4 regions of the Paenarthrobacter sp. CC6 genome follow, and region 1 is predicted to be linked to each of the others. Evidence: riboswitches for the same ligand, from Rfam matches in the RefSeq annotation. Region 1 holds a riboswitch; each other region holds the start of a gene.
The links. A riboswitch is a leader RNA that binds a small molecule or an ion and turns the genes downstream of it on or off. The one in region 1 is predicted to bind cyclic di-AMP.

Region 1 (7,179 bases):
TCCCGAATGCCCGCCGAATCGGACGTGACGGATCTCGCGGTGATCTTCGGGCTGCTCTCGGACCCGGGACGGGTAAGGATCCTCATCGCCCTGCTCGAAGGGGAGATGTGCGTGTGCGATCTGGCTGCCACCACAGGGTTGAGCGAATCCGGCGTCTCCCATGCGCTGCGCCTGCTGCGGGGCCCGCGCGTGGTGCAGGTCCGTCGTTCCGGTCGGATGGCCTATTACTCACTGGCCGATTCCCACGTGCGCATGCTGCTGGATCTGGGCCTCACGCACGTCGGCCACGCCGGACGGGACCGGCTGACGATGGTCAGCAACAACTAGCGCTGGCCCCTGGCATGGCCGTCTCGTCCGGATGGCGGTACTGACATGGGCGACCCTGGAGTCGAGGGCCCGGTCTGGCTTCCCTCGCTGCCGCCATCGTTGGGGGAGTACCTGGCACCGAACTTCCAGCCTGTTCCACTGATCCCGGCCTTGACGCTGCTGGCCGCTCTCTTTTATCTGGCCGGCGCCATCAGCCTCTGGCGGCAGGGCCGGCACTGGTCCCCGGTTCGCACCGTCTCCTTCCTGTTCGGCTGCCTGGCCATCATCGTCGTCATGGGAGCCGGCATAGAAGGGTACGGACTGCGGATGTTCTCCATTTTCATGTTCCAGCAGCTGACCCTGATGATGGCCGTCCCGCCCCTGCTGGTCATCGGATCCCCCGGCACTCTGCTGCTGCGGGCGACCCCGCACGGCCGGTTGGGCCGGCCGGTCCTGAAGGCGGCCCTCTGGGGCCTGCGCTCCCGCTGGGGCCGGTTGGCCATCCATCCGGCCTTCATGGTGCCCTTGTTCCTGCTCAGCTTCTACGGCGTCTATTTCTCCGGGCTTGCGGACCTGCTGCTGCCCAACTGGTACGGGCACGTCGGACTCGAAGTGTTGTTCCTTGCCGCCGGCATCCTGTTCACGGTGCCACTGATTTCAGCGGATCCGCTGCCGACCAGGCAAACGCACTTCGGCCGGATGCTGGACATCTTTGCTGAGATGCCGTTGCACGCTTTTTTCGGGGTTGTCATCATGATGGCCACCGCCCCGATGGTCAAGTTCTTCGCCGCACCACCGGCAACTTGGAACGTGGACCCGATGACCGACCAGGGCCTGGCCGGTGGACTGGCATGGTCATATGGGGAACTGCCCGGGGTGCTGTTGCTGATGTTCATCCTCGTGCGGTGGCAGCGGGAGGAGGCCCGTGGATGGGTTAAGGCGGACCGGACGGCAGCCGTGGCAGGGGACCCGGATCTGGACGCCTACAACGAATACCTGCGCCAACTGGCCAACCGACCGGTGCGCCGACGATGAGCACTGATAACTCTGCGGGCCCTGCCCGCACCGATGAGAACGCCGGCCCCACCCCGCCGCCGCTGGGAGCCGTTGGCATGCTGCGCTGGGCTTGGCGCCAGCTGACCAGTATGCGGACAGCCCTGTTCCTGCTGCTGTTGCTGGCTATCGCCGCGGTGCCGGGATCGCTCTTTCCACAGCGTCCGGCCAACCCTTCGCTCGTCACCCAGTACATCAAGAACCGCCCGGACTACGGCCCGGCCCTGGACGCACTGCAGCTTTTCGACGTCTATTCCTCGGCCTGGTTCTCCGCCATCTACATTCTGCTGTTCATCTCCCTGATCGGCTGTGTGCTTCCAAGGGCCCGCGCCCACTACAAAGCCATGCGTTCGCACCCTCCGCGGACCCCGAAGCGGCTCTCCCGGCTGCCGGAGTACGGAACCCTGCAGGTGCCCGCGGAAGCCGGGATACCTGCCGCGGCCGCCATCGCCGGCGCGGCCGCTGCGCTGAAGAAGCGCGGCTACCGGGTCCAGGTCAGGGACGAGAAAGCAGCTTTACCGTCCTTGGGTGCCGAGCGTGGCTTCCTGAAGGAGGCCGGCAACCTGGTGTTCCACACCTCGTTGATCGGCGTCCTGATCTGTTTGGCCATTGGCGGGCTGTTCGGGTTCCGGGGACAGAAAATCCTGATCGAAGGCGATACCTTCGTCAACACGCTCGTGGGCTACGACAACTTTGCGCCCGGAACGAACTTCCAGTCCTCGTGGTTGGAGCCGTTTACGGTCACCTTGGACACGTTCGCTGTCCGGTTCGACCGGGAGTCCAGCAGGCAGTTCGGCCAACCTATTGATTTCACCGCCCAGCTGAGAACCAGGGATGCCCCCGGTGCAGCCCAGGAACCCCGGACGCTTAAGGTCAATGACCCTGTCTATTTCGGGGAGGTGGGCGTCTTTTTGGTTGGCAACGGCTACGCCCCGGTCATCACGGTCCGGGATGGCAATGGTGATACGGCATTCAGCGGACCGGTAGTGGGCATCCCGAACGATGGGGTTTACACGTCAACGGTTGTCATCAAGGTTCCAGATGCCCGTCCGGCGCAACTGGGTTTCGTGGGATTCTTTCTTCCCTCCGCGATCAAAAACGAGGAGGGGGTCGCCTACAGCTTCGACCCGGACCCGCTGAACCCCCAACTGAACCTGAACTCCTACTATGGGGATCTGGGCCTGGACACCGGCGCGCCGCAGAATGTCTACAACCTGGATGTGAAGGGATTGACCCAGCTCAACGGCCGGGAACTGCCTGCCAAGGGCATCACACTGGCTCCCGGTGGCACATACACGCTGCCCGAGGGCAAGGGAAGCATCAGCTTCGATGGCCTCAAACGCTACATTGGCGTGGACATCCGCAGCACCCCCGGACAGACTGGCGTTCTGATCTTCTCGTTGATGGCCGTCGCTGGCCTGCTGGCCTCGCTGTACGTGAACCGCCGCAGGGTCTGGGTCCGCGCCGGCACCCACGAGGACGGACGAACCATGGTCGAATACGGTCTGCTGGCCCGCGGCGAGGACCACCGCCTGGCCGCCGAAGCGGCGGCCATCCGCGCACTGCTGGTCGGGCAGTGGCAGCTCCAGGAGGACCCCGGTGGCGTATAGGTTCCTGCTGTCCTGGCGTTGGGCCGGTTTCCTGATGATGGCAGCACTGTTCGCCGCCGCGTGCATTGGACTCGGGAACTGGCAGATGGATCGTCGGAATCAGGCCGTGACAGAGATCCGCAGGGTCCAGGAGAACTATGACAAACCCCCCGTGCCGTTCAAGGACGCCAGTACATACTTCGCCGTTGCCGACCCTGAGGCGAAGTGGACGACTGTATCGGTGACGGGCTGGTACCTTGCGCAGGACCAGAGAATCGTCAGGAACCGGCCCAACAATTCCGCCGCCGGATACGAGGTTCTGGTCCCGTTCCGGTTGAGCTCCGGTGAGACGATCGCGATCAACAGAGGATGGCTGCCGATAGGCAATGACCGGCCCGGATACCCCGACGCGGTGCCCGGCCCGCCGACCGGTGAGGTTGCAGCGGTCATCCGGATCAAGCCGTCCGAACCTGATCTCGGCCGTGACGCGCCCGAGGGCCAGCTGGCCAGCATCGACCTGTCCCATTACGGGAGGCAACTGGATTACCCGCTCATGACGGGCAGCTACGGGGTGATGGCCTCGGAGTCTCCACCACCGTCCGTGGCCCCCCAGCCACTCGCCGCACCCGCCGTCAAGGAAGGCTCGAACCTGTCCTATGCCCTGCAGTGGATCACCTTTGGAGTTCTGGCGTTCGTCGGCTTCGGATACATGGCTCGGCAACAGGCCCGGATCGGGCGCGAGGAATCCGACATGCCGGAGAACACGGCGGACCCGGCTGAAGCCGTTCAGCAGCCCCGGGTTCCCTCCCGGCCCAAGCGCTCCGGCTCCGAAGAAGAAGACGCCCTTCTGGACTCCATGGGGCTCTAAGCCCCCCGCCCTGGGCCGGTCGACAGTGGCATCCAGGCTGTCACACCGACAGGCCCCTGGGCGTGGGTGTCCGGTTCTACCCTCCTCCGCAGAAACGAACCGCGTACTCGTAAGAGAACACCAGGATCCTTCAGCTGGCCCCGACGTGCTCCGCGGCACCGGGACCTCAATCACAAGGGCTCCGTGGTGGCATGCCCCGGTACCGGAACCATCCCGAGGTGGGGTTCGTTGACACCATTGGCTGCACATCTGACGACATGCCCAGATGTTGCTGTGGTCCGGACCGCCGGAAGCAGCACCCCGCCGGGTTCAAGCCCCGGTGCCGCCCAGCGCCGTGTCACGAAATTGTAACGATGACGCTTTGTGGCTACTATTAGTTCAGGTTTTTCTGTACTAAAACCCTTGATGCCGTACGCTCAGCCCCGCCGGCGGCATCAAACGACTATCCCTTTTCACGGCGGGGGTGGAGGACCCACAATCGGCAGCCAGCCTGCCTTGGGGTGGAGCCGCGACGCCGGTGGTCAGATGGCCACCGGGTCAGCGGCCGGGCATTTTCCTTGGCTCGAACCCGACAGCTAACTTCGCAGGCGAACGAAAGGATCCCCTTTGACTTCCTCATCCCCCCATGGCCGGCGCCGAAAACCAACCTCGGGTCCCTTCCCCCGCGCGTCTGCCCCGACGACATCCCCGACTACGCCGCAGCACCGGGGTGTGCCGGCCGCCGGGCCAGGCGGGAGTCGGCGCAAACAGGTCACCGCTGCCGCCACGCTGAGCGTCGCCGCGATCCTGACGGCCTCACTCACCGCAGCCCACGCCGGCCCAGCCCCCACCGGAACAGCCACCGGTCCCGCCGTGCAAGCCTCAACGGCACAAGCCTCCAGTGCACCGGTTCAGGCCTCGGCCGGGGCATCCATCAGCTATGAACGGCCGGCTGTCACCACCGAGCAGGCGCCGGTTCCCGCACCGGCCAAGGCCCAGGTTGCCGCCGCGGGCACGGCAGCACCGAAGGCTGTCGCTGCCGCACCCGCTGCTTCCTCTGCCCGGCTCGGCGCGCCGCTGGCCAGCATGTCGGTCACTTCGCCGTTCGGTATCCGCTCCAGCCCGATCAGCGGCTCCGGGGAGCTCCACACCGGTCTTGACCTCGTGGCAGCGTGTCAGACCGCAGTATTCGCCGCGGGCGCTGGAACGGTCGTGGAGGCCGGTTGGTCCGCTTATGGAGGCGGAAACAGGATTGTGGTGGACCACGGTAACGGCCTGAAGAGTACTTATAACCACTTGGCGTCCATCGAAACCTCTGTCGGGGCGACCGTGACCGCCGGCCAGCGGCTTGCCGCGGCCGGGACCACCGGAGCCTCTACCGGCTGCCACCTGCACTTCGAAGTACTCCTGAACGGTCAGACGGTAAATCCGCAAGGCTGGATCTGACCCGGATGGGGGCACCTCCCACCCTCCAGGGGCGGGGTCAGCCAATGATCGGTCGCTCTTCGGGGTAGTGGTACAGCTGGCTGCGTTGGCGCAGGGCCAGTGCAGCGGCCAGGGTGACGGTGCCGACGCGCCCGGCGAACATCAGAGCCGATAAGACGTACACCCCGATTGGCGGCAGCTCGGCACTGAGGTTGGTGCTCAGTCCCACGGTGCCAAAGGCCGAGATGGTTTCGAACAGTACCCGGTCAAGGGAGGCCCCGCTGATCTGCAGGAGCAGAAAGGCGGCGACGGACACAAGGGTGGCTCCTGCGACGATCACGGAGATCGCCACCCGCATGGTGCCCTGGGGAATGGTGCGGCCATAGACCTTCACGTCGGCATCGCCGCGGGCTTCGGCCACTATGGCCAGGAACATGACGGCGATGGTGGTCACCTTGATGCCGCCGGCTGTGGAGGCCGACCCGCCGCCGGCGAACATGAGCGCGTCGGTGAGGAGCATCGTGGTGGATTCCATCTGGTTCTGATCCACCAGGTTGAAACCGCCCGAGCGTGTCATGACAGAGGCAAAGAGCGAATGGATGACCTTCTCGCCGGCCTCCAAGGTACCGATGGTCCGAACGTTGTCCCACTCCATGACTGCCCACAGGACCGTACCTGCCGCGAGCAGGATGAGGGAGACCTGGATGGTGAGCTTGGTGTGGAGGTTCCACTTCTTCCAGTTCAGCCCGTTCTGCCGGAGGACCATGACTACCGGGAAGCCCAGGCTGCCGAGGAAAACGCCCAGCATCAGCGGGACCAAGATCCACAGGTCGGTTTCGTAAGGGACGATCCCGTCCGAATGGGGTGTGAACCCTGCGTTGTTGAAAGCTGAGATGGAGTAGAAGACGCCGTGCCACACGGCTTGCCAGAACGGCTCGCCCAGGACCACGAAGCGGGGGATCAGGGCGATGGCCAGCCCCGCTTCGATGACCACCGAGGTCACGATGACGATCCGCAGGAGCGTACCGACTTCACCGAACCTTCCGGCGTTGTTCATGGCTTCCTGGGCGATGAGCTTGCCGCGCACGCCCAGGCGCTTGCTGACCATGAGGGCCAACAGGGACGCGAGCGTCAGCGTGCCCAAACCCCCGACGAAAATGCCCACCAGGATGACCAGCTGCCCGAAGAAGGACCAGTGCGTGGCGGTGGATACTACTGTCAGTCCGGTGACGCAGACGCTGGAGACGGCCGTGAACATGGCCTGATGGAGGGGTGTTTGCTCACCGGTGGCGGAGGACGCCGGCAGGGACAGCAGGCCGGTGAAGAGCAGAATCACCACCACGAAGGCGCTGAAAGCCAGCCGGGCAGGGGAGGTGTTGGCGATGTTGTCGATGAGGTCGCGCAGGCCGGTTAGGATGCCCGCTCCCTCGCGGTCCGGTGGGCCGGGCCTCCGGTTGGCGGTCCTGGGCTTTGGCTGGTTCCGGGCCATGGGCATTCCTCGATTGGCGGGGCGATGAAGGTTTGGGGCGGGGCCCGTTGACGCGGCTCTGGTGCACGTCAGAGGTTCCACGTCCGGCACGTCGGGCCGCCCGCGGAGCGATCCATCCTTGCGGCAGCAGGACTTAGGCCGCGCTCCGGGGGCCCTTTTTAGAAACCGGAGGTGCCAATGAACACGTGAAGGAACGCGAAGAAGATGGTCGCGGCCACGGCCACGTAGAGCAGGGCAGTGATGATCCAGCCGGACTCGCCCACAATGCGCGCGGCCTGTGCGGGGACCTTGATGATTCCGTGGGTGAGGTTTCGGGCCGTGACCCAGACGAAGAGGGGAATCATTGCTGCCCAGACGATCATGCAGAAGGGGCAGAGGATGTGGATCGAGTACAGGGCCTGGGACCATAGCCACACGACAAAGGCAAAACCAAGGGTGACGCCGGCCTGGAGCCCTGCCCAGTACCAGGG
Region 2 (7,179 bases), on a different contig from region 1:
TCCATCGCAGCCGTCCGTGGCGCGGTTGAGGCGGAACCTGAAGAATAGACGCCCGTTACTGTGCCCTGGCCTGCGGCAGCTCAATGCTGTGGGGACGGTGGGCGGACTTCTTCCCGCGCAGGACGACGCGTAACCCTGCGGCCACCCGGGCGGCCGATCCCGTCAGAACCAGCGCGGTCAGGGCGCCCGGCAATAAACCGAGGGGATTGGACGTCAGCAGGACCACAACGACGAAGACCGCAGCCCACCCCAGGGCGCGAAGTACTCTGCCGGGAATACCGCTTCCCGTTTCCGCCACCGCACCGAGCTCCCTCCTAAGCTCACGGACGGGGACCCGTCCCCGGGCGAGGTCGCGCATCAACCGCGCCATACCGCGCAGATCGGCAAAGGCTGTCCGTACGACGTCGACGCTTGAGTTGGGATCGTCAGTCCAGTCCACGGGGACCTCGTGGACGCGCAAACCGCAGAGCTCGGCGTCGATCATGAGTTCAGTGTCAAAGAACCAGCGGTCGTCTTTGATGTAGGGGAGGAGCTTGCGTGCTGCGTCGGCCCGGATGGCTTTGAAAGCGCACTGGGCATCGGAGACGTGGGCGCCCATGAGGGTCCGCAGCAGGGCGTTGTAGCTGCGGGAAATGATCTGCCGCTGCGGGCTCAGGTTCGTGTGCGAGGCCGGTGACAGCCGGGTGCCGACAGCGACATCCGAGTGCCCGGAGAGCAGCGGGGCCAGCAAGGGTGCCAAGGCGGAAAGGTCGGCCGGCAGCTCGGCTTCCATGTAGGCCAGAATGGGCGACGGCGAGTTTTGCCAGACCTGGCGGAGCGCGTTCCCACGGCCTCTGTCCTGGAAACGGACGACGAGAAGTTCGGGCAGTTCCCGGGCCAGGCGCTCGGCTATCCGAAGCGTACCGTCCGTACTGGCGTTGTCGGCAACAGTGATCCGGAACGCGTGCGGCAGTGACTCCATGAGGTGGCCGTGCAACCGGCGGAGGTTCGCCTCGAGCCGCGCTTCCTCGTTGCAGACGGGCACGGTGAGGTCCAGGACAGGAACCCGGGCGGGGACGCCCGCGCCCGGGTCCTGCGGGTGGTGGACTACGGTCCCTGGATCCGTGATGGTCATGGATCCAGAATGAAGGATCAGATTATGAACGCTTTAGGCGGAAGCTGTGACACTACTGTGAGCCCCGGCAAGCACCTGTGAAAACGAAAGAAGCCGCCCCGGTTCCCGCCATCCGCTCCAGTAAGAACTGAGGCAAACGGCGGAAGCCGGGGCGGCAATCAAACAGCTTGGCTTAGTACCAGTTGTTGGCCAAGTGGAAGGCCAGGGCAGCTGACGGGGATCCGTAGCGTTCCTTGATGTAGTTCAGGCCCCACTTGATCTGGGTCTGGTAGTTGGTCTGCCAGTCAGCGCCGGCAGAAGCCATCTTGCCGGCCGGAAGGGACTGGACAATGCCGTAGGCGCCGCTGGAGGCGTTGGTGGCAGTGGTCTTCCAGTTGGATTCCTTCTCCCACAGCGTGTTCAGGGCAGTCATTTCGGCGGCGCTCCAGCCGTAGCTGCCAAGAATGCTGGCTGCGTAGGCCTTGGCAGCAGCGGGGTCATCCACAGCCTTGGGAGCAGCTGCGGCGGCTGCGGCTTCTGCGGCGGCGGCAGCAGCGGCGTCGGCTGCCTGCTTTGCGGCAGCGTCAGCGGCGGCCTTTTCGGCGGCAGCCTTTTCTGCGGCGGCCTGGTCGGCTGCTGCTTGCGCGGCGGCCGCCTGATCTGCAGCGGCTTTATCGGCGGCAGCCTTGTCAGCTGCGGCCTTTTCGGCGGCGGCTTTGTCAGCTGCGGCCTTGTCGGCGGCAGCCTTCTCAGCTGCGGCCTTCTTGGCTGCTGCGGCTTCCTCAGCGGCCTTGTTGTTGCTGGCCTCGGCGGCGGTCCGGGCTTCGGCCACGCGGCTTGCCTCAGGGAGAGTAAGAGCTGCGTTGGCGGCGGTTCCGAGCGATGCAACGCCCAGTGCAGCGGCGATAACGCCGGCTACTACGGACATGCGTGCACCGGACTTGCCGTCACGGGCTGCCTTCTTGAGGACTGACTGCGACTTGGTCGACGGGTTGTCGTTATGGTCGCGGTGACGCGCGGAAGGGCGCGTCTGATCGTTAAATTCAGACATGTGTGATTACCTCTCAGCGCCTGCGGAGTTAGCTGTCGGGTTCGGATGAGGTCATCCGGCCGCGCATCACGCTGCGGCTTCACCCCAAGGGCCGGCAATAAATGCCTGGGCCCGGAGACTCTGGGTCCCCCGTCTCTGCCTCGGAGAAAGTACGGACTCCGGGAAGTGGCAGAGCTCGGCGCATCCCGGATGTGGGCCAGTTGGGGCGACCCACCCTTTCGACGGTACAGGAGGTTTCTGCAGAAGTCACATTTAGGTAACAGAGATCACGACGACGGTGAGTCGCCTTGCCGGGATCGTTACAGTTGTCCGCCGCTCACGGTTGGAAGCCTCACGGCGAATTCAGTACGACCCGGACGGGAGGTCACTTCGACGCTTCCGCCATGCGCTTCAACTATGGATTCCACGATCGAAAGGCCCAGGCCTGACGTTCCTTCCGACCCCGACCGCGCTGCGTCGGCCCGGGCAAAGCGGGAGAAGATCCGGCCTTGGAAATCGTCCGGAATGCCGGGCCCGTTGTCCGTCACGGTCACCACTGCACTGCCGTCGGCCGAGAGCATCACGCCGGTGACAACCGTAGTTCCGGGATCTGTGTGCTTCCTGGCGTTCGAGAGCAGATTGGCCAGCACCTGGTGGAGCTGCGTGGCATCGCCGCGGACGGTGATGGGTTCATCAGGCAACGAGAGCTGCCAAATGTGGTCCGGGGCCATGACCTTCTCGTCGCTCACTGTCTCAACCACAAGCTGGGTCAGGTCCACATCGGTGACCTTGACCGGTTGGCCTTCATCCAGCCGTGCAAGCAACAGGAGGTCCTCCACCAGCGTGGTCATGCGCTCGGACTGGCTTTGGACCCTGGCCAGCGACTTCCTGCCGTCGTCCGTGAAGTTTTCGGTCATCCGCAGCAACTCGGTGTAGCCGCGGATGGCGGTTAGCGGGGTACGCAGTTCATGGGAGGCGTCCGCTACGAACTGCCGCACCTTGGTTTCGCTTTCCTGCCGGGCTTCCAGTGCGCTGGATACGTTGTTCAGCATCTGATTCAGGGCGTAGCCGACGCTCCCTACTTCAGTGCCGGGATGGGAAGCCGACGCCGGGACCCGCACCGCAAGTGCCACCTCGCCGGCGTCGAGAGGGAGGCGTGAAACCTTGGTGGCGACTTCGGAGAGCTGCTCAAGCGGCCGCATGGTTCGCCGGATAATCACCGTGCCAACCAGGCCGATCACCACCAGACCGCCCAGCGATACCAGCACCATGGTCCAGACCAGGGACGCCTCGGCGGTCTGCTTGTCCGCCAGCGGCAGACCCGTCACGATCACGTCGTCGTAGTTTGTTGTCACGGCCACCAGACGGTAGTCGCCGTTGGACAGGGAACGGTCCACAGGGCGGCTGTCCCGGGGGAGTGTCAGAAGTACCTGCTCGTCAGCGTCCGAAAGGGAGACCCTCTTGCCCTGGGCGTCGATCAGGCCTGAACTCCGAACAGTTGATCCGTCGATCCGGGCGTTCAGCGTCCCGGCGGCCTGGCCGCGGGCCTCCAGCGGATCCGGCCTCCCGGACGGTGCGTTCGGAAAGCTCGACGGCGGCCTACCGAACTCGTTCGCGCGGCTGGAGGCCTGTTGAAGCTGTTGGTCCAGTTGCTTGTTGAACACCGCGTCCATGGAGGCGTAGCTGACGATTCCGACGGCGCTGCAGATTGCTACCAGCAAGGCCATGGCTACCAGCACCAGGCGGGTGCGCAAATGCCAGGTGGAGGGATTGAGCCAGCTGCGCCGGGAGCTCCTGGCAACTCCTGAAAGGGTGCCCAATGCCTAGTCCGCGGGTTTGATGACGTAGCCGGCACCACGGATGGTGTGGATCATGGGTGGGTGGTTCGCCTCGATCTTCTTGCGGAGATATGAAATGTAGAGCTCCACGATGTTGGCCTGGCCGCCAAAGTCGTAGTCCCAGACGCGGTCCAGGATCTGGGCCTTGCTGACGACGCGCTTGGGATTTTCCATGAGGTAGCGCAGGAGTTCGAACTGCGTGGCGGTGAGGGTGATGTCCTCGCCGGCCCTGGTCACCTCGCGGGTATCCACGTTCAGGGTCAGGTCTCCCACCACCAGTTCGGCGGTGTCCATGGCGGCAACGCCGGAACGCTGGACCAGCCGGTGGAGGCGGAGGAGGACTTCTTCCATGCTGAAAGGTTTGGTGACGTAGTCATCGCCGCCGGCCGCCAGGCCCACAATGCGGTCCTGGACGGCGTCTTTTGCGGTGAGGAACAGGGCGGGAACTTCCGGGGCGAAAGCACGGATGCGGTTGAGGACCTCGACGCCGTCGAAACCGGGCAGCATGACATCGAGCACCAGCACGTCGGGTCGGAATTCTTTGGCAAGCTTCACCGCCCCGGGACCGTCTGCGGCCACAGCTACGGACCAGCCGGCCATGCGGAGACCCATGCTCATGAGTTCGGCAAGGCTGGGTTCGTCGTCCACGACCAGTGCACGGATGGGGGACCCGTCAGGATGGGTGAGCTGGGGAAGGTTGTTGGTCATGGAGTGCGAGGAGGCCATGGGACAACTCTCTGTTCTGCTGGTTTGCCAGCGCTTTGCCGGTCCTGTGAAGACGCTGTGAACTCAACACTAGCGAGGTGGGACCCAGGCCGGGGTGGCACTTGGTCCTGAAACGGGGGACGATTTCGCCGTCTCTACCAGATTCCGGACAAAAAATTCGAGAAGTTGCCGGCCGACGATTGGACAACGAGTGTTTCAGAACGTGAGATTCCGAATCAGCTGCGATCGCGAACACGAGAGTGCGAATCATGCCCGATCAGCCGAAGAAAATTCACTGGAAGGCTAATATTTCTTCCTCGCAACGAATGAAATGGCGTTCATTTTAGGGGTCCACGGAATTGTGATTTGCAGCACAATAGACCTCTACGTCTCAAAATGTGGACGGTTCGGCGCTTTGTTACTTGCGTGTTGCCATTGTTACGTTGCACACTTCCAATGTGAACAAGAACTCAACAGCACCTGCAGCCGCAGCAACCTGGTCCAGCACACCCGCTGGCCATGATGACCGCTGTTGTCGAATGCAAGCCTAACTTTCCACCCCAAGAAGTTTCAGGCATTCGCCCCCTAGCCCAGCGTTGGGCGCCCCTCCCCAAACTCATTGCGGGGACATTCAGCATTCGAAGCCGCGATGACGGCTATTCACTTTTGAGGTAAGCACTCCATGTCAGTTGCATCTGGATACGTCCACATCTCCGTCCGTAACGCCAACAAGGCCGCGTCGAACGCAGGGCTCCGCCCCGGTTTTGGCAACCGCCCCGGCTACGCTCCCGCCCAGCAAGGCGCCGGCCAGCAGGCTCCCGGGTACGTGCCGCAGGGCTACAACCCCAACTCCTACGGCCAGTTGCGTGCAGTACCTGCCGCCGAGCCGGCACCCATGACTGCGCCCACGCCGGTGATCGCCCAGTCGGACAGGCTGCGCCCCGTCGCCAACGACAACGTGGCCCGCGGTTTCGTGCTCTACATGGGTATTGACGAAGAGACCGCAGCTGCGGCTGGAACCTCCATTGCCAAGTTGGCCCAGGAAATCCGTGCCTACGCGCAGTCCTTGGTGACCGGTGCCGAGAGCTACGCGGCAGTGGCCGTCGCTCCCGCCGGGGCACCCGGGTCCGCGCTCGACGTCGTGCGTTCCACCTTCGGCGACCCCACCGTAGCCTCCCGCCAGCGTGCGGAAGCGGCGCGTCCGGCACCGCAACAGGAAGCCCGCCCCTCAGGCGTGCTGATCGATCTTGCCCGTCGCGAAGTGCACCTGGATGGCGAGTCGTTGAACCTGACGTTCAAGGAGTTCGAGCTTCTCAACTACCTCGTCGAAAACGGCACCCGCACCGTGGGCCGCGACGAGCTGCTGGAAGGCCTATGGCGCAACGCCGAAGAGGTGCCGAACGAGCGCACCATCGACGTCCACATCCGCCGCCTCCGCTCCAAGCTGGGCCGCCTGGCGAACACCGTGCGTACCGTCCGTGGACAGGGTTACCGCTTCTACGAGCACCCCGAGGTCATCGTCTGGGCCGCTCCGGAATACTCGATCTAATCTTTTGACTGCGAAAGCGTCCGCCCTCCAGGGCGGGCGCTTTCGCGTTGTCCGGCCAGTGAGAATTGGCCTCCACGGTCAAGGGGACGGATAGGGTTGATCTATGAGTGACCATCACATCAAGCGGCTTGTGATCATGCGCCATGCCAAGGCCGACTGGCCCACGGGTGTGCCGGATCATGAGCGTCCACTGGAGGAACGCGGACACCGCGAGGCGCCGCTGGCCGGCAAGTGGTTGCTCGAAAACGGTGTTGTTCCGGACTTCATCCTCTGTTCCTCAGCCCTGAGGACGCGCCAGACCTGTACCTGGGTGTGCGACGAGCTCGGGGAGAAGGCGCCCACGCCCAAACTTGAGGACGGCCTGTATTCCGCCTCGGCCAACCGCATGCTGACGGTCATCAACCACGTGCCGGACACGGTGACAACGCTCATGGTTATCTCGCACATGCCGGGGGTGCAGGATCTTGCCATGCACCTGGCCTCCCGGGGTTCGGATCACGACGCCTACATGGATGCCGCCACCCGCTACCCAACCAGCGCGCTGACGGTCATGGAAACGGAAAAGTCCTGGGCTGAGCTCGACGGGCAGGATGCGCGGCTGACGCACTTCACGGTGCCCCGCCACTAGCTGCTGCTATTCAGTCAATTCCTCAGCGGCCACTTCACGCAGCAGGCGGACAACGTGCCGGATATTGGGGCTGGCAGTCATGGTCTTCCTGTACACGATTCCCACGGATCGCTGCTGGGCAGGCCTGACCACGGGAATGGCCACCACGCCGGGCGGCAGGGTAGGCCTGCCCAGGCGGGGGACCAGTGCAATCGCCACCCCCTGTTCGACCATGGCGATGTGGGTAGAGAAATCGGGATCGTAAACGCGAATGTCCGGGACGCGGCCCAGTCCGGCGAAGATCTGCAAAAGAGCCTCATTGCAGATGGCTCCTGCCGGGGTGCTGATCCACGTCTC
Region 3 (7,179 bases), on a different contig from region 1:
CACCGCCGTGCGCCCCGTGGTGGTGCCCGCCAACGACGAACTCGGGATGCTCGGCCGCGTCTGTGTCCCCTTGTTGGTCCGCGGTTTCCGTGTGGGGTACTTGTGGGTGCAACAGGACCTTGAGGAGCAAAGCGCGACGGCGATCCTCGCCCAGTTGCCCGGCGTTCGGGACGAACTGGACCTGTTGGCGGGCTTGCTCCTGGACTCGAACACGGCCGAGTCCGAGTTCCGGCGCAGGCGTGAGCAGGAGTTCCTCTCGGCCTGTGGCGGCGAATCGAACGCCGTGGCGGCCGTTGCGGGGTGGAAGGAGATCCAAGGCCGCGGCCCGTGGCAACTGGTGACGATCCTTGACGCCGAAGGTGCCCGGTCCGACGTCGATCCCATCGCGGCAACCCTCACGCACCGCTCAGCCGCGCTGCAGTCCACTATCGGCGTGAACGCGGCTTTGTTCAGCGCGGGCACGGAAACCCACTCGGTGGTCCTGTTCCGGGAATCCGGAGGACGGGCAGACCACGCGCAGGTCCTGGTCCATTACCAGCTTGAGCTCGCCAAGCGTGCCGGCCGGACCGTGGACCGCGTCATCCTGGGGATCAGCGAACCCTTCCAGGTGATCAGGCAGCTCGCGGGGGCGTACCGGCAGTCCAAGGTTGCTGCGCAGGCGGCGGCCGTGGATGCGCAGCTCGGGGAACTGGTGGACAGCCGTTCCGTGGGCGTGTACCAGCTCTTTGACCGCCTGCTGGCACCGGGCGGCTGGGACGATACCGGCTCGGTGCATTTCCGGACGCTTGAGGACCAGGACAAAAACGGCGAGCTCCTGCCGGTCCTGGAGCTTCTCTACGACAACGACAGTGCCGTGCAGGATGTCGCGGCGAAACTTCACCTCCACAGGAGCAGCATCTACAACAGGCTCGGACGCATCCGCCAGCTCATCGGTGCTGATCCCTTGAACGGTGCCATCCGGCTTGAATTGCATGCTGCCTTGAAGGCGCGGCGCTGGGCCGGCAGGCCGCGGATCTGAGCCGGACCGCGGATCTAAGCACCGGCAAGACTCAGCGTAAGAAACAGATAAGGCAGGTACCCGCGCGGGTACCTGCCTTGTCTGATGCCAATGCGCTTGCCTGGCCGTTCACGGGGGAACGCGTCAGGAGCGCCTCAGCCGCTGGCAACTCCAGCGGCCCAAACGGTGCCGGAACGTTGCCGTGCGGCTGCTGCTGCAGTACCGCCCGTGCCAGCCGGCGTGCACGTTGGTGCGGGGCAACCGCGTGCTCACTGCAGTGCCTTCTGTGCGGCGTCAAGGAGCGATTCCAAGGTGGACGCCTGCGGCTGAGGCGACGTGCCTGCGGTGGGCTTGCCGGTGGGCCGGGGCTTTGCCGTTTGCGTTCCCGTCGGTGTTGGCGTCGGGGTCGGCGTGGGAGTGGTGGTCGGCGTCGGCGTCGTGGTGGGCGTCGGTGTTGCCGGCGGCGTCGTGATCGTGTCCGAGGGCACGTCGCCGGGCGCCGGCGCAGGTTGGGTCGGAGCCGGAGTGCCGGCTACGGGGGACGGCGCTGCGACTGCCGGGGCGGACGCAGAAGGGACCCAGACGGGGTCTGCCAGTGAGACGTGCGGTGAAGGAACCGACGACGGCGAAACCGCCGCAGGTGCCTCCGGTACCGTGGCCGGTTGGCCTGCTTCGGATGACGATTGACCCGACGACGACGGGGAGGACGCTGTGGTGTAGGAAGCCCGGGGCGCAGGGGCTGCCGAGCCCGGTTGGCGGTCCTCGCCACTCTGGCCGCCGCTGGCTTCCTGGGCCGGACTTTCCTGACCGAAGAACGGAAGCTCCAGTGCCTGCCCGACGGTTCCCGCAGTCAGTACCAGGCCCAGTGCTCCGGCAACCACTGCCATGCGCTGGCTCATGTGCTTCACCGACGCGGCTTTCCGCAGAACAGCTTGGGGTTCGCGGCCAAATGAGGAGGTGGTGCCGAGGGTTGATGCCGTCACCGGCGGAGGTGTCTTGCGGGATGCCGCCGGGGCCGGGGCAGCCGCTTCGGCTCCGGCTTCCCCGCGGGTGGCTGCCTTGCGTGCGGCAACCACGGGAATGGCTGACGTGGGAGGCCCTGGTGTGGTGGATGCCGGAGCTGCGGCCCGCGCGGCTTCGACTACCGGAATCGCTGCGGTTGCCGGCTCCGGGCCTGCGGTTGCCGGCTCCGGAAGCGCAGGGGCTGCCTTCGGCTCGGCAGGGGCGATCACAGCCCTTGCCGCACGCTCACGCTCAGCGGCCCGGGCCGCAGCCCGCGTGGTGGGCGCAGCCGTAGCGGGTGATGCCGGAGTGGGTGCCGTTACGGTGGGGATCGCCGTCGTGGCTGGTTCCGGGGATCCGCTGGGTTGGGCCCGACGGCGTCCGGTTGGCTTGGTGCGCTCGCGCTCGAGTTGCGCGCGGCGTGGGTTATCCATGGTTGGGGACATGGTTGTGCCTCTCAACGCCTGCGAGGTTAGCTGTCGGGTTCGGACGAGGCCGTCCGGCCGCGCGTGGCGGCTTCACCCCAAGGGCTTGCGGAGAAAACAAGCCCGGGAAACTGTGGGTCCCCCGTCTCTGCCGCGGGTCTGGCGGATCCTGGATTGCGGCAGAGCCCGGCGTCAATCCAGAAGCGGCCCAGCGGAGATCGGGTCGCCCTACGACCGTACAGGAGGCGGAAAGTAAAGTCACATTAATGTAACGGGCGGTAGTTCTGCCCCCGCGGGAGGGTGCTACCGCTTAGGCTTCGGGGCCGGTGCGGGGGCGGGGATTTCGTGTTCGATTTTCCGGACCTGGTGGGCTTGATGTGTGGCAGGGCGGAAGACTTCGTCTGCGATCCCCAGCATGCCGCCTGCTGCGGCCCGCCGGACGCCGCGCTTGTTCTCCCGCGCAATCCAGTACCAAAGCGCGCCCATGAGCGCGGGAACTCCGAGCACTGCTGCCAACACGGCCAAGATGTCCATCCGCCAACACTAGCCTTGGGCACGTACTGGCCGGTAGACATGAGCTATGGACCTACCAGTGATGCCGCCCGTTTCGCCCATGCTCGCCAAGTCCGTCCCGAACATCCCCGACGTTGGGCATTACGAGCCCAAATGGGACGGATTCCGGACCATCGTCTTCAAGGACGGGGACGACATCGTCCTGGGCAGCCGCAACGAGAAGCCCATGACCCGCTACTTCCCGGAGCTGGTGGAAGCGCTGAAGAAGAACCTTCCGGACAAGTGCGTTGTGGACGGCGAGATCATCCTGATCCAGGGCAACAGGCTTGAGTTCGAGGTGCTGCAGCAGCGAATCCATCCCGCGGACAGCCGGGTTCGGATGCTTGCGGAGAAGACGCCGGCGTCCCTGGTGGCGTTCGACCTGCTTGCCCTCGGCGACGAGGATCTGACCGGCCGGCCCTTCGCCGAGCGGCGCGCGGCCTTGGAGAAAGCCCTCGCCGACGCCCGGCCTCCTGTGTACGTAACGCCTGCGGTGACGGACCTGGGGCGCGCCAAGGAATGGTTCGTGCAGCTTGAGGGAGCAGGCCTCGACGGCGTGCTGTCGAAACCGCTCGACGGCACCTACCAGCCGAACAAGCGGGTGATGTTCAAGACGAAGCATGAGCGGACAGCCGATTGCGTGGTGGCCGGGTTCCGTTGGCACAAGACCGCGAAAGTTGTGGGGTCGATGCTCCTGGGGCTCTACGACGACTCCGGCCGGCTTCATCACGTCGGCGTCGTGGCGTCATTCCCCATGGCAAAGCGGGAGGCGTTGGTGGCGGAGCTTGAGCCCTATCAAGTGGAGCTCGGCGACCATCCGTGGGGCGAGTGGGCCAAGCAGGACGATTCGCCCGGGGGGTCACGGATGCCCGGGGCGCAGAGCAGGTGGAGCGCCGGAAAGGACTTCTCCTTTGTGCCGCTGCGCCCCGAACTGGTGATCGAGGTGGCCTACGACTACATGGAGGGTGACCGGTTCCGCCACACGACGCAGTTCCGTCGGTGGCGGCCGGACCGGACTCCTGAAAGTTGCACGTACTCGCAGCTGGAAGAGCCTGCGGAGTACGACCTTGGGGAGATCCTGAGCCTGCCGTAGTGGCCCGGCGGGGAACTACTCCTCGTGCCCCTGGTCGCTGCTCATGCTGCCTTCGGCGGGCGGGGTTTCTCCCGGGGGCACGCCGCCGCCTGGCTCGAGGCCTGTGACGTTTCCATCCAGGGGGTCGGGATTGGCCGAGGAAGCGGGGTCGTCGTCCTCGTCCTGGCGCATGTCGGGATCTTCGTGGATGCTGTCCGCGTCGGCGGTAGTGTCGATGGGTCCACTGGCGCCGCTCACGCCGAAGGTCCGGGGATCGTCTTCCGGGTCATAGCTGGTCATGGTGAGCCCTTTCGTAAGTAAGCTTACTAATTAGCTTGCTCCGCCAGCCTATCCGGGACGGGCCGCGCCAACAAGGCCGTCCGTAGAGGTGCCCGTGCCGGTGCGGCTCCCTGCGCCTCGGCGTCCTGCTTGCTCAGCGGTGCCGGGTGGTGGCGTTGACGAAGCTGCGGATGGCGTCCGCCACGGCTTTGGGGCGCATGTGCTGGGCAACGTGGCCGACGCCGGGAATTTCCACCAGACGCCCTTGGGCCACCGCCCGCGAAAGCCTCAAGGACCAATCCGGTCCGGCAACATGGTCGCGGCTTCCCCGGAGAACCAGGACCGGGACATCGATGCCGGACAGCCGATCCAGGGTCGGGTACTTCATCATCACGGGCAGTTCGGTGACGTACCAGCGCGGTCCGCACCGGAAGTAGTCCCCCATGACGATCCAGTTGGACGAAGGACTCTCGCGGAGGATGCCATCCAGTGTCAGGGCAATCGACTGCTGCATCACGTTCTTGTGCCGCGAATCGACAACCGGCCCCATGAGCACAAGCTGCCGTGCACTTTCCGGCCGGTGCAGTGCAGCCTCAATGGCGAACTGCACCCCCATGGAGTGGCCTACCAAAATGTAGGAGTCGATGCCGCGGGATGCCAGGGCCCCGGCAATGAAGGCACCGTAGTCCTCGACCTGGAGTTGCCTGCCGGGTCGGGGAGTGCCGGCGAAGCCCGGCAGGTCGAAGGAGTACGTGGGCGCATGCGCCGCCAGCACGGCGTGCAGTCGTGCCAGGTACCGGTGGGAAACCCCGATGCCGTGGATCAGGATGTAGGCAGGCTTCTCTGCCGACCCGGCCCCGGCCCCGGCCGCGGACCCGGGTTCGGGAGACCCCTCGGTCCAGAAGATGCGTCCGGTGAGGCCATGGGCCTCTATGTCGGAGGACAGTAGCGCGCTCATGCAGGACAAATGACGGAAAAGTACCTTGAAGCCATACAGCTATTGAACAGCATGCTGTCGGTTTCGGAGGGCTCGCCGGTGCGAGCTAGTCCCGCGCAGCGTCGTCCGATTCATTGGAGTCGGCCGGCCGCGCATCAGCTGCCTTCGCAGCGTCAGCCGCCTCCCGGCGTCGTGCGATTTTCGATTCGGTCCACATGGTGACCGCCACGAACACCGTGCACGCGAACATGAAGGTGGCCACAAAGTTCAATCCCATGGCTGAGCCCAAGGGTATGGCAAGGGCAAGCGCAGCCAAACCGGCCACGATATGCCACCCTTTGAAATTGCCCACCGATCAAGCGTAACCCCGGGCTTTACAGGTCCCCGCCTGTTGGCTGGGATCGTTGCTTGATCCTTATCACTCGGACGCTTTCAGTCGCTTTCCGCAGCCTCCGCAGCGGCGGTTTCGTCCTGCTTCCGCTTCTGGGTTTCCAGCCACGCAATGATCGCCGCCTGCCGGATCCGACGATGCGTTCCCCGGTATTCCACCGGAATCTCGCCACGGTCGGTCATGTTCCGCAGATAGGTGTGCGAGATCCCGGCAAGCTCCGCAGCCTGCGAAGTCGTCAGCATTTCCTCCACGCTGCTGACGGTCACCGTTTCGCCCCGCCCGAGCCTCGCAAGGAGGTCGACGACGGCGTCCCGCGCCTGATCGGGCAGGCGGTGGACCGTGCCGTCCACGAACACGGTGATGTCGTCGCTGTCGTTGAGGGAGCGCGCCAGGTTCCGGGCGTCGTCGGCGGGGAGGCCCGCTGTGACGCGGGGAGCTATCAATGCCATGGCAGAAGCCTAGCCTGCGGCGTGGAGGAAGAACTTACTCCGCGTCCAGATCCGTTTCCAGCAGCTTCACCAGTGCGTCCAGCGCGGCATCGGCACCGTCCCCCTCGGCCCGAAGCACCACCACGTCACCCTTCGCAGCGCCGAGGGTCATAAGCGAGAGGATGCTGGCCGCGTCCATCGCTTCGTCCTCGGGCTGGCCCTGCATGGCGATGGTGACATCTACCGGCTGCTCGCCGGCTGCCTCAGCGAACAGGGCAGCGGGCCGGGCGTGCAGTCCGGAGCGGCTGGCTACGGTTGCTGTGCGTTCTGGCATGGTTTCTCCTTGCGTTGGTGCGGGAAGGGTTAGAGGCCGAGCTCTTCGAGCACGGGGAGCTTGGCGCGGACCCAGTCGCGTGCCTCGGTGGCGCTGGGGGCGGACAGAGCCAGGCGTGCAAGTTCCTGCGCCTGCTCCAGCGTGACGGTCTTCAGCACGGTCCCGACCGCGGCCAACGAGCGCGCGGTCATGGACAGTGTGGTGACGCCCAGTCCGGTGAGGACGACGGCGAGGGCGGGGTCCGCGGCGGCCTCGCCACAGACGCCAACGGGCTTGTTGTTGCCCTCTTGTGCCGAGCCTTCCACGGTGAGCTGCACCAGCCGCAGCACCGCGGGCTGCCACGGAGTGTTCAGATCCGCGAGGGGGCCCAGCTGGCGGTCGGCGGCCATGGCGTACTGGGTGAGGTCGTTCGTGCCCAGGGACGCGAATCCCACTTCACGCAGCACGGTTGCGGCCGTCAGCGCGGCGGAGGGGACCTCCACCATTACGCCTGGCGTCCGGATTCCCGCTGCTGCGCAGAGCGAGGCAAAGCGTCCTGCCTCGGCAGCTGTGGAGATCATAGGAGCCATGACCCACACATCGGCCTCGGATTCCGACGCGGCGCGGGCGATCGCCTCGAGCTGGCGTTCCAGGACGCCCGGGGTGGTGAAGTCGGTGCGGTAGCCGCGAACGCCCAGTGCAGGGTTGGGCTCGGTGGCATCCGTGAGGAAGGGGAGGGGCTTGTCGGCGCCGGCGTCGAGGGTGCGGAGGACCACCTTTTTG
Region 4 (7,179 bases), on a different contig from region 1:
CCAGCTGCGCCGCATGCTGGCCGAACTTGGAATCGCCGTCGGGCAGAACCTGGTCTCCGCGATGCGGGCAGTGGGGATGCACCTGGTGGGCGTGGGCGAGCTCATTACGCCCAGCCCCAAGGAAGTCCTGCGGCAAGCCAAGGCAGTGGGCCAGGCAATCTCCACCAAAGTGGCGCTCCCGGGCGGCCCGGGCATCGCCATCGCCTAGCCGGCATCATTCACGGCAGCCGCAACACGAATTTTAAACGCCAAAGGCCGGTGTCCTCGAAGATGAGCTTCGGAGACACCGGCCTCTGCGTTGAAGCGTGAGGCTTATGCGCCAGCGCGTACGTACGTGATGGGACCAGTAGCGGTCAACCAGCTGATCGGGTGGATGCCCGTCTGGTTGCCGTTGATGCCACCGCTGATTGCCTGGCCGTTGCCGATGTAGATGGCGACGTGGCCGGACTGGACGATCATGTCGCCCGGCTGCGGGTCGCTGACAACCTTGCCGTAGTTCATGAACTGCATGGGAGCGAGGTCGCCAACCGGAATGCCGGCGGAACCGAGGGCCCGCTCAACCATGGCGGTGCAGTCCTGCATGATGCCGATCTGGGCGTAAGCCGAGGCAACCATGGCAGCGTTGACGCCACCGGCAGCGGGAGCAGCAGCTACAGGAGCAGCAGCAGGTGCAACAGCGGCCGGAGCTGCAACTGCAGCCTGGGCAGCTACGGGAGCCGCAGCTGCGGCAGCGGTAACGGCAGCCGGCTTGGCAGCGGGGGCTTCAACTACAGGAGCCGGCTTTTCGATGACCGGAGCTGCAACGGAAGCAACAGCCGGACGCTCGAAGTTGACGGTAGCCGTAGAAAGAGCGGTAACAACCTTGGTGGGGGCCTCGGAAGCGGTCTCGGCGACCGTGGCGGGGCTGGCATCGCGCTGGACCGGAGCCTCTGCAGCGTGTGCAGCGACAGAGCCGGTCAGAACGAGTCCGGAAGCTGCTGCGATAACAGCTGCCTGGCGGCCAGCGCCGGAAGCGTTGCTGGCAACTGCCTTGGAGATGGAGATGAACGGATTAGGACGTACGCTGTCCGCCTTACGACGGCCGCGAAGAATGCGTGAAGACATGAAAGAGCCTCTCCCGATGCCTGCGAGGTTAGCTGTCGGATTCGGATGGGAGTCACCCGGCCACTATCCCCCGCTGTTCAGCGGAAGCTTCGTGACTTCACCCCAAGGCACGCTCGAAAGCGGCCCAAAATGGGTTCCCCGTCTCTGCCGTAGGTTTGTCTGCGAACGGATTCCGGACTGCGGCAGAGCTAGGCAATCAGGCCGGAAGTGCCCGCTACGTGGAACAGGCACAGGTACTACCGTACGCGATGATCCCGTCGAAGTCACATTTAAGTAACGAGGACTGCGGCTTTGGCGTGTCGCGGTAACCGAACCGAGATATTCGCAGCTACGTAGAAAAGCCCGCTATTCCGCGGCTTCCGGGCGGTTTTCGTCATCCGAGCCGGCAAGTTTCCTGCGGGCTGTAACGGCAAGGAAGATCACGAGCGCAACCGCAACAACCGCAATGACAACAATGCTCCAGGGGAACGGCTGGGACGCATCTGCGGCGGGCGAACTGCTGGCTGTTCCCGGAGGCGCCGTACCCGCGGACGGCACCGTTCCCGAGGTGGCCGAAGCGGACGCCGAGGGGGCGGCCGAGCCGCTTGCCGCCGTCGTGCTTCCCGCTGTGGCCGTGAACTTGAAGGTGCCCTCGATGGGGTGCGAATCGGAGCTGACAACGCGCCACACCACCGTGTACTCCCCCGCCGGCGCGCCGGCCCGGAGCTTCTGCACGGCCTGGCTGTCGATGATCTCGACCGGCCCGTCTGCCCAGTTCTCGCCGCCGGAGGTTACGGAGACGCCCGATCCGATGGCCAGAGGCCGGTTGTTGAACGTAATGGAGACCGACGCCGGCACTTCAGCCACGGTTGCACCGTTCGCCGGCGCTGTGGATTCCGCGACGTCGTGCGCGGACGCCGGAGCCGCGGAAAACAGCAGGGCAGACGCGAAGGCAAGGGCGGCGACGACGGCGGCCAGAAGCGGGCGGATGGTACGCATGGGGCGGTTTCTCCTAGTGTTGGCTTCCTTACAGACTAGGGGAATGGTCCGAAGCTCCCACATTCAACGGCATAGGATTTGAGAGCACACTCCCCCCAATACCCGGAGACCTTCATGCTTAAACAAGGTTCTGCAGTGGACCGCTATTTCAAGATTTCCGAACGTGGCTCCACGTACTCAAGGGAAATCCGTGGCGGCTTCGCGACATTCTTCGCCATGAGCTACATCGTTGTGCTGAACCCGCTGATCCTCTCGGGGGCAGACTCCAGCGGAGCTTCCCTGGGCTTCACCGCGGTCGCAGCCACCACGGCGTTCGTCGCCGGCATCCTGACCATCCTCATGGGCGCCTGGGCCAAGCACCCCTTCGCTGTGGCTACCGGGCTGGGCGTGAATGCGTTCGTCGCGGTTACCGTGGCCTCGCACCCGCAGCTGACCTGGCCCGACATGATGGGCCTTGTTGTCCTCTCCGGTGTCACGATGCTCATCCTTGTGCTCACCGGCTTCCGCACCGCGGTTTTCAAGGCTGTGCCGGAGGCGTTGAAGACGGCGATCGTGGTGGGCATCGGCTTGTTCATTGCCCTGATCGGCCTGGTGAACGCCGGTTTCGTCCGGCGCATCCCGGACGCTGCGGGCACGACTGTTCCGCTGGGCCTCGGTGTTGACGGGAAGCTCATGGGCTGGCCCACTCTGGTGTTTGCCGTCGGTTTGATCCTGACCATCGCCCTGGTGGTCCGCAAGGTCCGAGGCGCCATCCTGATCGGCATCGTGGTCTCCACCGCTCTGGCTGCGATCCTCGAATTCACCCTCCACATCGGCCCCAGCTTCGATGGCAAGAACGTCAACCCCCGTGGCTGGTCCCTGGTGGCCCCCACTTTGTCGGAGTGGGGCGCTCCGGACCTCTCCCTGATCGGCAAGGCCAACCCCTTCGGGGCCTTCGAACACCTCGGCTTCATCGCCGCGGCGCTGCTGGCGTTCGTGATCCTGCTGAGCATCTTCTTCGACGCCATGGGCACCATGGTGGGCCTGGCCAATGAGGCCGGAACCGTGGACAAGGACGGCAACATCCCGAACGTGGACCGCGTGCTGCAGGTGGACGCCCTTGGTGCCATCGTCGGCGGCGGGGCCTCGGTTTCCTCCAACCAGATCTTCGTTGAATCCGGCGCGGGCATCGGCGAGGGTGCCCGCACCGGCCTGGCCTCGATCGTGACCGGCGTTCTCTTCCTCATTGCCATGTTCTTCACACCGCTGATCAACCTGGTGCCATTCGAAGCCGTGGCCCCCGCGCTGGTGGTTGTGGGCTTCATGATGGTGTCCCAGGTGGGGAAGATCGACTGGCAGGACTGGGGAGTCGGGATTCCCGCGTTCCTGACCATCGCCTTGATGCCGTTCACGTACTCCATCGCCAACGGCCTGGGTGCCGGGTTCATCTCGTTCGTGCTGATCCGCACCTTCCAGGGCCGCGCCCGCGAAGTCCACCCCTTGATGTGGGCTGTGGCCGCTGCGTTCCTGCTCTTCTTCGGCATCGGAACCGTTGAGGAACTCCTGGGCGTCAAGTAGGCATTCCGGTATTTCAGACACCCCGGACCCGGAACTGCTGGTATTGGCAGTCCGGGTCCGGTCTGCTTAAAGCATGGAAACACGCGCCGTAACTGTAGATGTCAGCCCCGCCCCGTGGATCGGCCGTTTCGACGGCGACGGCGTTGCGCACCGCCGCTGGTGGCAGGCCGTCACCCCGCACACGCCCGCAGCGGCCAGCACCGCCTCGCGTCCCGCCGTCGTGCTTGGGTTCTGCAGTGACGCCGGCGTTCGACGCAACAAGGGCCGCACGGGTGCCGCCGCGGCGCCGGCCGCCATCCGTTCGGCACTGGGACCGCTGGCTTACCACCTGGAACGGGACGTGTTCGACGCCGGCGATGTGGTTGTGGAGGGCGACTCGCTGGAGGCGGGCCAGGAGCGCGCCGGCCATGCCATCTCGGGATTGCTCGACGCCGGTAACCTCACCGTGGTGCTGGGCGGAGGCCACGAGACCGCGTTTGCCAGCTACTTGGGCGTCGCCGGCTCGGACGTGGTCCAGGGCAAGCGGCTGGGTGTGCTGAACCTTGATGCCCACTTTGACCTGAGGGATGAGCCCACACCGAGCTCGGGCACGCCGTTCCTTCAGATGGCCCGGGCGGAGGCCGCCGCCGGGCGCGAACTGCAGTACGCCGTCGTCGGAATTTCCGAGCCGAACAATACCCGGACCCTTTTTGACACGGCGCAACGCCTGGGCGTGAAGTATCTGCTGGACGAGCAATGCTCACCGGAAGCCGTGGAGGTTTTTGTAGCGGATTTCCTGGCTGGCGTGGATGTCCTGTACCTCACGATCGACCTCGACGTAATGCCGGCCTCGGTGGCACCCGGGGTGAGCGCTCCTGCGGCCTATGGCGTCCCGCTGCCCGTGATCAGCGCGGTTTGCCGGCAGGTTGCCGCCAGCGGGAAGTTGCTGCACGTTGATGTCGCCGAACTGAATCCGGAATTCGACGTTGATTCCCGGACTGCGAAAGTTGCAGCACGTTTGGTGAACACGCTCCTGGGATAGTCGCCCGCCCCTTTTCCCTCCGGCCTTCGCCGCTTAGCCTGTGTGGAGGGAAGGATGGCGATGCGCGCAGTTCCTGTGCAGGACAAGTGGGCCTGGGTCTCCGGGCTGCTGGCCGTCGGCCTGGGACTGGCGGCGCACCTGACGGCGGGCGGCAGCGCTCCGGCCCTTCCCGTTCTGCTTGGCTCCGCCGCACTGTCCTGCCTGGGGGCCCAACTCCTGGCCCGCTGGGTCCACGGGCCATTGATCCTGCTGCTGGTGTCAGGTGTGGCGCAGCAACTGCTGCACTTTGGGTTCGCTGCATTCGGCGGTTACTACCCCGGGAGTGGATGGGTGGAGCACCTCCACAGCGCCGCACCAGGTCCAGGTGATCCGCCGGCAGCGGCTGGCTTCAGCGGCGGTTCGCCACACATCATGCTCTATACGCACATGGCCGCAGCCATCCTGACTCTTGTGGTTGCTGCCGGGGTCACAGGACTACTCAAACGCGTGTCATTGACGGCAACCAAGGGCAATACTGCGTAGCCGCGCGAAAGCCCGCGTAGCCCTGCGAAAGCCTGCGCAACGAATGTTGTAAGCCCCTGGCCCACGCACCTAGTGTCGACTGCACGTGGTGTACCCAAGAGGCCAGGGAGCTGCCTGCAAAGCAGCGTACGCGGGTTCGAATCCCGCCACCACGTCCAATCGGTCCCGGCGATCGTCCGCCGAGTTGGCAGTTAATGAGGGTGTTTAGTCCAAACATTGGCATTAACTGCCGCCTCGGCGCGCCTGAGACCCAGGTCACTCCGCTGCCAGTCATCTTACAAATAATGGGCAAGCTCCGACTATGATTGATGGGTCGCCCTCGCATGCGGCAAGTAATAGGAGGCCCCCAAATGACCCCTGCAATGACTGCAGAACGCGAAATCCGTCTGTCCTTTTCCAGGGCGGACGAAATCCACGATGGACTCGAGCAAGCCGTGGATGCATTGATCAAGAACGCAGCGGCAGACGCCAACTGCGGCATTCTGGTGACCAGGCACGAGCCCGGCACCTACACCGTGGCGCTGGACGAATCCGTTCCCTTCGGTCAGACCCACGAAGTACTCGCTGCCTGATTGCCACCCCTGACGGCATCACTGGCAGCGACGCCAAAAACCGGGGCCCGTCCCCTTCCGCATCTACTACCCGCGGAAGGGGACGAGCCCCGGTTTCTGTTTAAGCTACGCCCGGCGGAGAGTGACGCCGTCGGACTTCATGAACAATTCCTTGCCCTCTTCGGTGACGCCGGGCCCTGAGTGCTCAAGCCACACAACGTTTCCGCTGCTGGAAACCTCCTCAACCCGACCGGCTGCGATGACGTGGGCGTACTTGACCACTTCCACCGTGTCGCCGGCCTTCAGCGTCTTCCAATCGGAAACCGTAGCCGAGTGAGCGTTTCGCCTGGACAGGACTGCTCCGCGTGCCTTCATTGAACTTCTACCCCTTTGTGGATGTTCTCTGTTGTGTATTGAGTTGTGAACGGTTGACCGTCAAGCCCACGACATCTTCGGCGTGGACGTGACGTACACCATAAGTTCTACTACATTTGCCACGCCCCGGTGCCTGCGTTGCGAACAAAGACCGGGGCGTGACAAATCTGCCCATGAAATGAGCGTTTTATTCGACGTCAGGCCAAAATCCCGACGGCGGATTCGGCGGCCGCACGGACCGCGCCGGAGCCAACCAAACGGTCAGCCGCTTCGAGTTCGGGCGACAGGAACCGGTCGGTTCCCGGTCCCTGCACCACTTCGCGAAGCACCTCAAGTACTGCCGTGCCGGCAGGACCCGGGGTGAGTTCACCGTCGGACATCTGCGTACGCATATCAATGGCGCGTGCGCTGGTGACGAGTTCGACGGCGAGCACGCGGCGAAGGTTCTCCACGGCCTTGCGAAGCTTCCGGGCTGCGTGCCAGCCCATGGACACGTGGTCTTCCTGCATGGCGGAGCTCGGGATGGAGTCCACCGATGCCGCAACGGCCAAGCGCTTGTTGTCCGAGACCAGGCCTGCCTGCGTGTACTGGGCGATCATCAGGCCGGAGTCCACTCCGGGGTCTCCGGCGAGGAAGGCCGGGAGTCCGTGCGAGCGGGCCGGGTCCAGCATGCGGTCCGTGCGGCGCTCGGCGATGGAGCTGAGGTCCGCGACGGCGATGGCCAGGAAGTCCAGGACGTACGCCACGGGGGCGCCGTGGAAGTTGCCGTTGGAGGTGACGCGGCCGTCGGGCAGGACCACGGGGTTGTCGATGGCGGCAGCAAGTTCGCGGGACGCCACCAGCGCGGCGTGGTCCACGGTGTCGCGGACGGCGCCGGCAACCTGTGGGGCACAACGAAGCGAGTAGGCGTCCTGCACCTTGGTGTCGTTGATCCTGTGGGAGGCAACGATCGGCGAGTTGGACAGCACACGGAGCATGTTGTCGGCGCTGGCGGCCTGGCCGGGGTGCGGACGCAGTGCTGCGTGGAGTTCCGGCAGGAACACCTGGTCGGTGCCCAGCAGTGCCTCGACG

Region 2: it holds a riboswitch for cyclic di-AMP, as region 1 does, so the genes downstream of both, PV760_RS12550 (aggregation-promoting factor C-terminal-like domain-containing protein) here and PV760_RS13290 (M23 family metallopeptidase) in region 1, are expected to answer to the same signal.
Region 3: it holds a riboswitch for cyclic di-AMP, as region 1 does, so the genes downstream of both, PV760_RS20985 (hypothetical protein) here and PV760_RS13290 (M23 family metallopeptidase) in region 1, are expected to answer to the same signal.
Region 4: it holds a riboswitch for cyclic di-AMP, as region 1 does, so the genes downstream of both, PV760_RS21190 (NlpC/P60 family protein) here and PV760_RS13290 (M23 family metallopeptidase) in region 1, are expected to answer to the same signal.

What each region holds. Positions count from the first base shown of each region.
Region 1 covers NZ_JARDAN010000011.1:49,506-56,684, reverse strand. Annotated here, with positions in the region: gene PV760_RS13310 (ArsR/SmtB family transcription factor) at 1-327, shown strand, start outside; gene PV760_RS13305 (cytochrome c oxidase assembly protein) at 373-1,341, shown strand; gene resB (cytochrome c biogenesis protein ResB) at 1,338-2,969, shown strand; gene PV760_RS13295 (SURF1 family cytochrome oxidase biogenesis protein) at 2,959-3,816, shown strand; cyclic di-AMP (ydaO/yuaA leader) riboswitch at 4,246-4,419, shown strand; gene PV760_RS13290 (M23 family metallopeptidase) at 4,423-5,241, shown strand; gene PV760_RS13285 (TrkH family potassium uptake protein) at 5,279-6,709, opposite strand; gene PV760_RS13280 (vitamin K epoxide reductase family protein) at 6,868-7,179, opposite strand, start outside.
Region 2 covers NZ_JARDAN010000010.1:147,051-154,229, forward strand. Annotated here, with positions in the region: gene PV760_RS12540 (pyridoxal phosphate-dependent decarboxylase family protein) at 1-48, shown strand, start outside; gene PV760_RS12545 (glycosyltransferase) at 56-1,114, opposite strand; gene PV760_RS12550 (aggregation-promoting factor C-terminal-like domain-containing protein) at 1,287-2,144, opposite strand; cyclic di-AMP (ydaO/yuaA leader) riboswitch at 2,150-2,311, opposite strand; gene PV760_RS12555 (sensor histidine kinase) at 2,444-3,943, opposite strand; gene PV760_RS12560 (response regulator transcription factor) at 3,947-4,687, opposite strand; gene PV760_RS12565 (winged helix-turn-helix domain-containing protein) at 5,349-6,215, shown strand; gene PV760_RS12570 (SixA phosphatase family protein) at 6,319-6,843, shown strand; gene PV760_RS12575 (LysR family transcriptional regulator) at 6,850-7,179, opposite strand, start outside.
Region 3 covers NZ_JARDAN010000034.1:20,485-27,663, reverse strand. Annotated here, with positions in the region: gene PV760_RS20990 (PucR family transcriptional regulator) at 1-1,018, shown strand, start outside; gene PV760_RS20985 (hypothetical protein) at 1,267-2,433, opposite strand; cyclic di-AMP (ydaO/yuaA leader) riboswitch at 2,449-2,599, opposite strand; gene PV760_RS20980 (hypothetical protein) at 2,728-2,958, opposite strand; gene PV760_RS20975 (ATP-dependent DNA ligase) at 3,005-4,069, shown strand; gene PV760_RS20970 (DUF6480 family protein) at 4,085-4,348, opposite strand; gene PV760_RS20965 (alpha/beta fold hydrolase) at 4,482-5,285, opposite strand; gene PV760_RS20960 (hypothetical protein) at 5,371-5,616, opposite strand; gene PV760_RS20955 (helix-turn-helix domain-containing protein) at 5,697-6,104, opposite strand; gene PV760_RS20950 (HPr family phosphocarrier protein) at 6,139-6,417, opposite strand; gene ptsP (phosphoenolpyruvate--protein phosphotransferase) at 6,447-7,179, opposite strand, start outside.
Region 4 covers NZ_JARDAN010000036.1:815-7,993, reverse strand. Annotated here, with positions in the region: gene PV760_RS21195 (NAD(P)/FAD-dependent oxidoreductase) at 1-208, shown strand, start outside; gene PV760_RS21190 (NlpC/P60 family protein) at 313-1,104, opposite strand; cyclic di-AMP (ydaO/yuaA leader) riboswitch at 1,108-1,275, opposite strand; gene PV760_RS21185 (copper resistance CopC family protein) at 1,450-2,082, opposite strand; gene PV760_RS21180 (NCS2 family permease) at 2,197-3,639, shown strand; gene hutG (formimidoylglutamase) at 3,713-4,660, shown strand; gene PV760_RS21170 (hypothetical protein) at 4,721-5,182, shown strand; tRNA gene PV760_RS21165 (tRNA-Cys) at 5,267-5,340, shown strand; gene PV760_RS21160 (hypothetical protein) at 5,533-5,754, shown strand; gene PV760_RS21155 (hypothetical protein) at 5,860-6,108, opposite strand; gene hutH (histidine ammonia-lyase) at 6,306-7,179, opposite strand, start outside.